Regions from separate parts of the Microbacterium sp. NPDC079176 genome, predicted to be linked through region 1. Evidence: predicted binding sites of a transcription regulator. Region 1 holds the regulator's gene; the other holds the start of a gene.
The links. Region 1 encodes LexA, which represses DNA repair genes until DNA is damaged. Its sites were predicted from a motif close to TCGAACANNTGTTCGA; they were not measured.
Positions count from the first base shown of each region.

Region 2: a site for LexA is predicted at 3,396-3,411, ahead of recA (recombinase RecA). Genes of this name have one in related genera too.

Region 1 is NZ_JBFBLM010000003.1:586,911-592,554, forward strand. It holds gene ftsX (permease-like cell division protein FtsX) at 1-554, shown strand, start outside; gene smpB (SsrA-binding protein SmpB) at 640-1,116, shown strand; gene AB0P11_RS10285 (prolyl oligopeptidase family serine peptidase) at 1,117-2,982, opposite strand; gene lexA (transcriptional repressor LexA) at 3,038-3,724, opposite strand; gene AB0P11_RS10295 (LysM peptidoglycan-binding domain-containing protein) at 4,007-4,369, shown strand; gene AB0P11_RS10300 (histidinol-phosphate transaminase) at 4,461-5,555, shown strand; gene hisB (imidazoleglycerol-phosphate dehydratase HisB) at 5,552-5,644, shown strand, end outside.
Region 2 is NZ_JBFBLM010000006.1:185,839-191,482, forward strand. It holds gene AB0P11_RS15750 (DNA translocase FtsK) at 1-1,570, shown strand, start outside; gene pgsA (CDP-diacylglycerol--glycerol-3-phosphate 3-phosphatidyltransferase) at 1,570-2,145, shown strand; gene AB0P11_RS15760 (CinA family protein) at 2,142-2,624, shown strand; gene AB0P11_RS15765 (helix-turn-helix transcriptional regulator) at 2,766-3,074, shown strand; gene AB0P11_RS15770 (DUF3046 domain-containing protein) at 3,098-3,322, shown strand; gene recA (recombinase RecA) at 3,608-4,651, shown strand; gene AB0P11_RS15780 (regulatory protein RecX) at 5,048-5,533, shown strand; gene miaB (tRNA (N6-isopentenyl adenosine(37)-C2)-methylthiotransferase MiaB) at 5,621-5,644, shown strand, end outside.

The sequences.
Region 1 (5,644 bases):
AGGCGAGCGTGATCTCGCCCGAGCAGGCGTTCGAGGTCTTCTTCGTCACCATGAAGGATCCCGGCCAGTCGCAGGTCATCTCCGAGGCGTTCAACGGTGTCGCGGGGGTGGAGCAGGTCCAGGATCAGCTCCAGTACCTTGAACCCCTGTTCTCCGCCTTGACGGTCGCGACCTACATCGCGGTCGGTATCGCAGCGCTCATGCTGATCGCCGCCATCCTCTTGATCGGCACGACCATCAGGCTCTCCGCGTACGCCAGACGCAAGGAGATCGGGATCATGCGCCTGGTGGGGGCGTCCAACCGCTTCATCCAGACGCCGTTCGTCCTGGAGGGCGTCTTCGCTGCCTTCCTCGGCTCGGCCCTCGCAAGCGCGGCCGTCGTCGCCGGCGTCCACTTCGGCGTCGACGGCTACCTCCGAGGACGCGTGCCGTTCATCACGACCTGGGTGTCGATGCAGGACGCTGCCGTCGTCGTCCCGGTGCTGATCGGCATCGGCGTCGTGCTCGCCGCGCTGTCGGCGGGTTTCGCGATCCGTCGCTGGCTTCGCACCTGACCCGCGCGCCGGTATAGACTGACAGGCTGTCGTGCGCCCGTGACGGGCACCGGAACCATTGCGCGACGCGGATCAGGAGAGAATCATGCCCAGGGAACGCGGGGAGAAGGTCGTCGCGACCAATCGTCGCGCACGTCACGACTACAACATCGAGAAGTCGTACGAGGCGGGGATGGTGCTCACCGGCACCGAGGTGAAGTCACTGCGCCAGGGGCGCGCGAACCTGAGCGACGGATATGCGTTCGTCAAGGGGAACGAGGTCTTTCTCGACTCGGTGCACATCCCGGAGTACTCGCAGGGCCACTGGACCAACCATTCGGCGAAGCGCGTCCGCAAGCTGCTGCTGCACCGTGAGGAGATCGCGAAGCTGCAGCACGCGGTCTCCGCCGGCGGCTACACGCTGATCCCGCTGAAGCTGTACTTCTCCGACGGTCGCGCCAAGGTCGAGATCGCTCTCGCCAAGGGAAAGCGCGAGTTCGACAAGCGCCAGACCCTCCGCGAGCGTCAGGACACCCGCGAAGCCGAGCGCGCGATGCGCCTGCGCAACCGCGTGGGGGAGTGATCAGCGCGCGGGCGTGAATCCGAACACGCGTCCGAGGAAAGCGAGCTCCCTCTCGAGGGCGTCGATGATCGTCTCGCTCGACCGGAAGCCATGGCCCTCACCCGGGTACAGCACGTACTCGTGCTCCACACCACTCGTCGCCAGCGCATCGCGGATCGCCTCGGACTGTGCCGGTGGCACGACACGGTCGTCCGCACCCTGCATCAGCAGCACCGGCACGTCGATCCGGTCGGCGTGTGTCAGGGGCGAACGCGCGATGTAGAGTGCCTCCGCCTCGGGCAGCGGACCCACCAGCCCCTCGATGTAGTGCGCCTCGAAGTCGTGGGAGTGCGCGCTCAGCATCCGCAGGTCGACCACTCCGTATCGGCTGATCCCCGCGGCGAACGTCCCTCCCCGCACCAGCGACGAGAGCACTGTCCAACCACCCGCCGAGCCGCCTCTGATCGCGATGCGGGCGGGATCCGCGAGCCCGGCATCGGCGAGGCCGCGGGCCGCTGCGATCACGTCGTCGACGTCGACCACGCCCCATCCGCCGTCCAGCCGTTCGCGGTACGCACGGCCGTAGCCCGTCGATCCGCCGTAATTGACGTCGAGCACGCCGATGCCGCGGCTCGTCCAGAACGCGACGGCGGCGGACGCCGCGCCGGTCACATGCGCGGTCGGGCCGCCGTGGACGAGCACGATGTAGGGCGGGAGCTCGTCATCCACGGCCGGAGCGTGGGCCGAGGGATTCGTCGGCGGGTACGCGAAGGCATGGACGGGCCCGTGCGAGCCGTCGACCAGGACCTCGGATGCGGGCGGCATCCACGCAGGATCGGTCGGCGCAGCTCCCGCGACGGCCTCGACGCGACCCGTGTCGACGTCGACGCACCAGACCCCGGGTTCTGTCGTCGAGCTGTTTCCGGAGAGCAGCACGCGGGAGCCCGCGACATCGTCGACACTCACGTGGCCGTCTGCGGGGAGGGGAATGCGGTGGGCGCTGCCGTCGGGGTCGATGACGACGACCCGGTCGCGACCGTTCGTGCGCACAGCCACGACGCGACCGTCGGCGAGCGGGCGGTACCAGCGATTGCCGAGCACCCAGAGGCCGTATCCCGTGTCGGCGTCGTCGTCGATGATCTGCTCCGCCGTGCCGACCGCCTGGGCTCCGCTGACACGCTGTCGGTGCAGAGCCCAGCGGCCCGAGGGATCGTCGGAGTACACGATCTCGTCGTCAGCCGTCCACTCGGGCTGCAGCGCGGCGCGAGTGGACAGCTCTGTGCGCGCGGTGCCGTCCGAGATCACCAACGACGCTCGCTGCCACGGCATCCGATCGCCGGACCACTCGACCCACGCTGCACGAGAACCGTCGGGAGACAGTGCCGGATGGGCGTAGAACGACTCGCCTTCGACGAGGGTCTTCAACAGCGCAGGCCGGTCGGATGCCGACCCGTCGGTCGGGATCTCGACGATGGCGCGTCGGTGAGGGGAGACGGACAGATCCTCCCGCACGGCGAACAGGCGGCCGCTCTGCAGACGCAGACCGCCGTGCGCCGGGCCCGGGGGTGTCAGAGGAACGGGGACACCGCCGCGGGGCATGCGGTGCACGCGCTGATCCTTGGCATCGACGAAGTACAGCGTGCCGTCGGCATCCGCGGTCCACGCCCCGCCGCCGTACTCGTGGACGCGAGACCGAGCACTCCATGGCGCGGGAAGGATCTCGGCACCCGTCGAACTTCGCACGGTCAGGCGACCGCCCTCGGCAGGGATCGACTCACCCCACCAGATCTCGTCAGCCACGAAGGCGCTGCCATCGATCCGCGGAGACGACGCGGCGATCCGGTCGGGGGTGAACGGAGAGGTCCAGGTACCGAACGGCGACGACATGGTTCGAGCCTATGGTGCGTCGACGCCCGCCGTCACCGGCAGGGTGGGAGGGGAGTCAGACCGCGCGCAGCACGGCGACGATCTTGCCGAGGATGACGGACTCGTCGCCGAGGATCGGCTCGAATGCGGAGTTGCGAGGCAGCAGCCAGGTGTGGCCGTCGCGTCGACGGAGAACCTTCACCGTCGCCTCGCCGTCGAGCATGGCGGCGACGATCTCGCCGTTCTCGGCGCTGCTCTGCGACCGCACCACGACCCAGTCGCCGTCGCAGATCGCCGCATCGATCATCGATTCGCCGGACACCTTGAGCATGAACAGGTCGCCCTTGCCGACGAGCTGCCGGGGGAGCGGGAAGATCTCCTCGACCTGCTGGTCGGCGGTGATCGGGACACCTGCGGCGATGCGGCCGACGAGCGGCACGAGCGCCGCATCGCCAACGGGGGTCGCCACATCGGCGGGATTCTCTCCGCTGGTGCCGGGGAGGTCGATGAGCACTTCCATGGCACGGGTCTTGCCGGGGTCGCGTCGCAGATATCCGCTCAGCTCGAGCTGGCCGAGCTGGTGGGTCACGCTGGACAGCGACTTGAGGCCCACGGCGTCGCCGATCTCTCTCATGCTCGGCGGGTACCCGTGACGGCTGATCGACGTCTGGATGACCTCGAGGATCGCCATCTGCTTGGGACTCAGGCTCTTGCGGCGACGGGTGCGCGGGACGTCGGCGTCGGGGGCGGAGATGTCGCTCATGGTGCTCCTCAGGTGTGCGATTCCGGCGTCTCAGTTCGAATGTCGGAGGCCCGTGGTGGGGTGTTGACATCGAAACCGTATCCGAGAATCGCGCCGAAGTGGAAGATCTGTTCGAGCGTGTCGGACGATTCCCGGACTTCTGTTTCGAAGAACGCTTGACAGATGTTCGAATTCGAAGATAACTTCGGAACGTAGCTTCGCATTCACGGCTCCCGGCCGAGGCGCGAATGCGAACGCTACGCCAACTTCACCGCGCACGCGGTAGATGCAGAGGAGCACGACATGAGCACCATCACCTTCAGCAGTGCAGCAGTCCTTCCGGCTCGTCCGGCGACGCGGCTCAAGCTGACGGCGCGCGGTCGACGTGTCGTTCTCGCTGTCGCGGCCGTGCCGCTCGCAGCCGGGATCGCATTCGCCGCACTCAGCGGCGGCAGTGCGATGGCCTCAGGCGAACAGACCGCCACGGCATCGTTCGCGACGGTGACGGTGATGCCCGGCGACACGCTGTGGTCGATCGCCGAGAGCGTGGCCCCCGGCGCGGATCCGCGCGACGTGATCGGCGACATCACGCGTCTGAACCTGCTGCGCGGCGGCGAGCTGCAGATCGGCCAGGAGCTGGCGATTCCGGCGCAGTATTCGGAATGAACCCGTGAGGGCCGTTCGATCGAGCGGTGCGGCGCGGAAGCGCGTTCACACTCCGTCACCACGAGCGTCTGTGTAGCGAAGGCGGCCTACCATGGGGAGGGTGACTGCATCACTCGCCGACCTCCCTCTTCGCGACGACCTCCGAGGGCTCACGCCCTATGGAGCGCCGCAAGCGCCTCTTCCGATCGCACTCAACGTCAACGAGAACACGCATCCGGTTCCCGACGCGGTCGCCAGTGACATCCTGGACGACATCGCGGTCGCGCTCCGCGATGTCAACCGCTACCCGGATCGCGAGTTCACCACGCTCCGGGAAGGGTTCGCGGAGTACCTCGGTCATGGTCTCGAACCGGCTCAGATCTGGGCGGGCAACGGGTCGAACGAGGTCCTTCAGCACATTCTGCAGGCGTTCGGCGGGCCGGGCCGCACGGCGTTCAGCTTCGCCCCGACCTACTCGATGTATCCGCTGATCTCGAAGGGCACCGGAGCGCGCTGGGTCGCCGGCACCAGGCAGCCCGACTACACGATCACCCCCGAAGAGGCGGCATCGCAGGTGCGAGATGTCGATCCTGACGTCATCCTGCTGTGCTCTCCGAACAATCCGACAGGCACGCCGCTGGGCCTCGACGTCGTCGAAGCCGTGTACGAGGCGTCGAACGGAATCGTCGTCGTCGACGAGGCGTACCAGGAGTTCGCGCCGCACGACGCGGCATCGGCTCTGACCCTTCTCGAGGGACGACCGCGGCTCGCCGTCTCCCGCACGATGAGCAAGGCCTTCGCCTTCGCGGGTGCCCGCGTGGGGTACCTCGCCGCGGATCCTGCCTTCATCGACGCTCTGCGGCTCGTGCGCCTGCCGTACCACCTCAGCGCTCTCACGCAGGCCGCAGCCGTCGCCGCTCTGCGCAACTCCGACGTGATGCTCGGCATGGTCGAGGAGATCGTCGAGCAGCGGGATCGCATCTCCGCGACGCTCGAGGCGCTGGGGTACACCCCGCATGAGTCCTGGTCGAACTTCGTCCTGTTCGGGGGTGTCGCAGAGCCCCAGAAGGTCTGGCAGCAGCTCTACGAGCAGGGTGTTCTCATCCGCGACGTCGGGATACCCGGGCACCTCCGCGTCACCGCGGGCACCGAGGCGGAGACCACGGCATTCCTCGATGCCCTCGCCTCGATAGGATCGGCTTCATGAGCAGCCCCGCCCAGACCCCGCGCACCGCCACGCGTGTGCGCAGCACGTCGGAGTCCACCGTCGAGCTCGAGCTGAACCTCGACGGCACC
Region 2 (5,644 bases), on a different contig from region 1:
GGTCGCGCGCTCCGAGGCGACCGACAAGGTGATCGAGCAGATCACGAGCGTGCTGACACAGTTCAAGGTCGACGCGAAGGTCACTGGTTTCTCGCGTGGCCCCACGGTCACCCAGTACGAGGTCGAGGTGGGGCACGGCGTCAAGGTCGAGAAGATCCTCCAGCTGAGCAACAACTTCGCGTATGCGGTCGCATCGAACGATGTGCGGATCCTCTCGCCGATACCCGGAAAGAGCGCGATCGGAATCGAGATCCCGAACGCCGACAAGGAGATGGTCGCGCTCGGCGATGTGCTCAGGTCTCCGGCAGCGCACAAGAGCACCCACCCGATGACGATCGGCGTCGGAAAGGACGTCGGTGGGAACATCGTCATCGCCAACCTCGCGAAGATGCCTCACCTGCTTGTCGCCGGTTCCACCGGCTCCGGAAAGTCGAGCTTCGTCAACTCGATGATCACGAGTCTGCTCATGCGCGCCCGACCCACGGATGTGCGGATGGTCCTGATCGACCCCAAGCGCGTGGAGCTGACGAGCTACGCCGGGGTGCCGCACCTGATCACACCCATCATCACGAACCCCAAGAAGGCGGCGGAAGCGCTGCAGTGGGTCGTGAAGGAGATGGACATGCGGTACGACGACCTCGCGTCGTTCGGGTTCCGTCACATCGACGACTTCAACCGTGCCGTCCGCGCCGGCGAGGTGGAGCTTCCCGTGGGAAGCGAACGCGTGCTCAAGCCCTACCCGTACCTCCTCGTCGTCGTCGACGAATTGGCGGACCTGATGATGGTCGCCCCGCGCGACGTCGAGGACTCGATCGTCCGCATCACCCAGCTCGCACGCGCGTCCGGTATCCACCTCGTGCTAGCGACGCAGCGACCCAGCGTCGATGTCGTGACCGGTCTGATCAAGGCGAATGTCCCCTCGCGCCTCGCGTTCGCCGTCACGAGCGTCACAGACAGTCGCGTGATCCTCGACAGCCCCGGCGCCGACAAGCTGATCGGACAGGGCGATGCGCTGTTCTCGCCCATGGGGTCGTCCAAGCCGTTCCGACTGCAGGGTGCGTGGGTCGATGAGAAGGAGATCGACGCGGTCGTCAAGCACGTGACGCGTCAGGCCCGTCCGGACTACCGCGCCGACGTCCAGGAAGCGCTGGAGCCCACGAAGAAGAAGGAGGTCGACGAGGACATCGGCGACGATCTCGAGCTTCTTCTCGCCGCGGCCGAACTCATCGTGTCGTCGCAGTTCGGGTCGACGTCGATGCTGCAGCGCAAGCTCCGCGTCGGGTTCGCGAAGGCCGGTCGCCTGATGGACCTCCTCGAGTCGCGAGAGATCGTCGGCCCGTCAGAAGGATCGAAGGCGCGCGATGTGCTGGCGACGGCCGAACAGCTGCCCCAGGTCATGGCGAAGCTGCGAGGCGACGACACTCCGCCGAAGCCGCCTGCCCCCTCCTCGGCCGCGACTGCTGCCGGGACGCCGCACGACCCGGTCGAGGCGCAGTTCCAGGGACTCCCTGTGGTCGAGGCTGAAGACGATGGCGACGAAGACGCCTGGGGACTGACGGGACGCGACTGATGGCCATTCCACGGCAGCTTCCCAACGCGATCACGGTCGCGCGCATACCGCTCGCGGTGATCTTCTTCGTCCTCCTGCTGATCGGTGGCACGTTCGGACTCGACGACATCGCTGTCCGCTGGATCGCCGCCGTTCTCTTCATCGTCGCGATCTCGACCGATTGGGTCGATGGCTATCTGGCCCGCCGCTACGAGATCGTCAGCGACTTCGGAAAGCTCTGGGACCCGATCGCCGACAAGCTGCTCACCGGCGCCGGTTTCATCGGTCTCGCGATACTCGGCGAGCTGAACTGGTGGCTGGTGATCATCATCCTCATTCGGGAGTGGGGCATCACGATCCACCGTCTCATGGTGGCGAAGGAGCACGTCGTGGCTGCGGCCTGGATGGGCAAGATCAAGACTGCAGTGCAGGCGGTGGCCTTGTCCTGGGCGCTGCTTCCGTTGCACGTCGTGATCGGGCTGGAGCCGTGGCTGCTCGTGACCGCGATCCTGATGGTGCTCGTGCTGATCCTGACCGTGGCGAGCGGAATCGACTACATCGTCGCGCAGGCACGAGGCGCGCGGCAGCCCTCGTGACATCTGCGTCGGCCGTGCTCGCCGCGCTGGTCGAGCGTGGCTGGACGCTCGGTGTCGCGGAGTCGTTGACGGGCGGTGCTCTCGCTGCCGAGTTCGTCTCCGTGCCGGGGGCGTCGGCCTCCCTCCGCGGAGCGATCGTCGCGTACGCCACTCCGGTGAAGCACACGCTGCTGGGCGTGGACGACGCGCTGCTCGACGCGCACGGTCCCGTGCACCCCGACGTCGCTCTTCAGATGGCGGCGGGGGTGCGCGGTGCGTTGAACGTCGACGGGGCCCCTGCCGACGTCGGCGTCTCGACCACGGGTATCGCGGGGCCGGACTCACCTGACGGTCAGCCGGTCGGCACGGTGCATGTGGCCGTGGTGACGCCGGATTTCTCGGTCACCGAGTTGTTTCGATTCGCCGGTGATCGTGCCGAGGTGCGGGCGCAGGCGGTCGACGCGGCGATCGATATGCTCGCTCGGGTTCTGCGGGAATAGGGGATGGGTGCGCTCCGTTATGTCCTATGTGCTCACACCGAAAGCACAGCGTGCGAAGGTAGATTTTGTGAAGGTCGGTAGGACTAGACTGGCGGTCTCTTCGAGGGAGACCTCGAGAAGGCGATCTGGGAGGAGGTTCCGATGATTCTTGTACGACAGGAAATCGGCGATGTGCTGAGGGACTTCCGCCTGCAGAAGGGGCGGACGCTCCGGCAGGTTGCAAGCAAGGCTTCTGTGGCGCTGGGCTATCTCAGCGAGGTCGAGCGGGGCCAGAAGGAAGCGTCGAGTGAGATTCTCGCCTCGGTGGCTGACGCTCTGGATGTTCCCATCTCGATCATCATGCGCGAGGTCGGCGACCGGATCTCGGTCCTCGAAGGAATTCAGGTCTTCCCTGATGTCGTTCCGGACGACCTCGTGGCTTCTGTCGAGCCCGAGCTGTCGCTCCACTGAACGTCGGACTCTCATAGCCTCTGATGCGACGTAGTGAGTTCCTCCGCGCAGTCGACGCTGAGTTCGGCGGTCGCGGGTCATCTCTGATCAGCGACCTCGTTCTGACTCAGCTCGCCGGGCGCACTGCCGACGAAGCGCTGGACGCTGGCGTCGCACCGCGCGAGATCTGGCTGGCGCTGTGCGCCGAGACGGATGTCCCCCTGGAGCGGCGACACGGTGCAGGTCGTCTGGAGCCGCGCAAGCGATGACCCTCTGAGGCGTTCGCGGCGAGGGCCGCGTTCGAGGCGGTTTCGATTTGCGACACGCCGCGACGGCGTGTCGTCGAATATGTGTTCGAAACGGGCGTAGTCTTCTGCACAAGTGGTTCAGAGACGTTTCTCTCCCTGTTTCGCGGTGCTGACGACGCAATGTCGGAGGCTCCTCCTACGGTGAAGAACAAGCCGAAGAGCCATACGCCTTGTCGGAGAGTTCCGCCCAGCCGGGAGGACCGCGACAGCCTACAGGCGGCACCACGCGAGCATAAGGAGCACGTCATGCCATCACCCGCTGACCGCGAGAAGTCCCTCGAGACCGCCCTCGCCCAGATCGATCGTCAGTTCGGAAAGGGCTCGGTCATGAGACTGGGCAGCGACGAGCGTGCGCCTGTCGCCGTCATTCCGACCGGTTCCATCGCTCTCGATGTCGCCCTCGGCGTCGGAGGACTGCCGCGTGGACGAATCGTCGAGATCTACGGTCCTGAGTCGTCGGGTAAGACGACGCTCACCCTCCACGCGATCGCCAACGCTCAGCGCGCTGGCGGAATCGCTGCCTTCATCGACGCCGAGCACGCGCTCGACCCTGACTACGCCGCGAAGCTCGGTGTCGACATCGACGCCCTTCTCGTCTCGCAGCCCGACACGGGTGAGCAGGCGCTCGAGATCGCGGACATGCTCGTCCGCTCCGGGGCGATCGACCTGATCGTCATCGACTCCGTGGCCGCGCTCGTGCCTCGAGCCGAGATCGAGGGCGAGATGGGTGACTCCCACGTGGGTCTGCAGGCTCGTCTGATGTCTCAGGCGCTGCGAAAGCTCACCGGTGGGCTCAACCAGACGAACACCACGATGATCTTCATCAACCAGCTGCGAGAGAAGATCGGTGTCTTCTTCGGCTCGCCGGAGACCACCGCGGGTGGAAAGGCGCTGAAGTTCTACGCGTCCGTCCGAATGGACATCCGCCGAATCGAGACTCTGAAGGACGGCACCGACGCAGTCGGAAACCGTACGAGGGTCAAGGTCGTGAAGAACAAGATGGCTCCGCCGTTCAAGCAGGCTGAGTTCGACATCCTCTACGGCGTCGGCATCTCCCGTGAGGGCAGCCTGATCGACTTCGGTGTGGAGCACGGCATCGTCAAGAAGTCCGGGTCCTGGTACACCTATGACGGTGACCAGCTGGGACAGGGCAAGGAGAACGCGCGAACGTTCCTGCTCAAGAACCCCGACATCGCGCTGGCGATCGAGACCCAGATCAAGCAGAAGCTCGGCATCGGAGGAGCCACCGAGGCACCTGCTGACGAGCTCGCCGAGCGCCGCCCGGCATGATCGTGATGGTTCGCGGTTGTGGCGCAACCGGAGCGAACTATGAGTGATGGCGGGGGCGAGCCTCAGGAGCTCGCCCCCATCATCCCTCTGTTCGGCCGTGATTCCGCGCGGATGAAGCCGGTCGATCGAAGCTCTGTCGGGTCCGATGCAGGTACCCGCCGCGCCGCGGAAGACGCAGGCCTCGTGGAATCGACGGCGGTGGGAGTCGCATCCACCGGCGACTCGGCTCCAGCTCCACTCGTCGACTCTCGTGGGCCCAGCGAACGGCATCCTGCTCGAGGCGCTGCGGCTCGGTCTGCACCCCGATTGCGTGCACTGCAACCACACGACGACGACTCAGCAGATGAGAGCGGCGTCGATCCGTCGAAGCTGCGCGTCGACGCCGAGGAGCTTCTCGTGCGCAAGCTGAGGGCTCGATCGCTCTCGTTGTCCGAGGCGCGGATGGTGCTCAGGGGCTACGAAGAGAACGGCGTCCGGCTCGACTCCGGGTCGATCGACGACGTGATCGACGACTTCTGTCGCCGCGGCTACCTCGATGACGCGGTTCTCGCCGATCAGCTCGTGATGTCGGGAATCGAGCGAAAAGGACAGGGGCGGGTCGCTCTTTCGCGGGTGCTCTCGCAGCGGGGGATTCCCCGCGATGTGATCGACGCGGCATTGGGCGATGTTCCCGACGACGACGCGGAGCGCGCACTCGAGTACGCTCGCTCGAAAGCACGATCGATGTCCCGCCTCGACCCGGATACTGCTCTGAGACGCCTCGTCGGTCAGCTATCACGTCGCGGGTACAACGGTTCCATCGCGATGACGGCTGCGAAGACGGCCCTCGCCGAGGAATCTTCCGGCTCGTCGTCGCGGGTCCGATTCGTCGATTCGGACTGACACCGGGGAGGGCGCGCACCTCGCCCGGCGCCGGCCGGTCAGCGGCAGCGGCAGCGAGGGGGGAACCGCTCGTACAATGGGGAGATCATGACTATCCCGCGCAGTGAACCG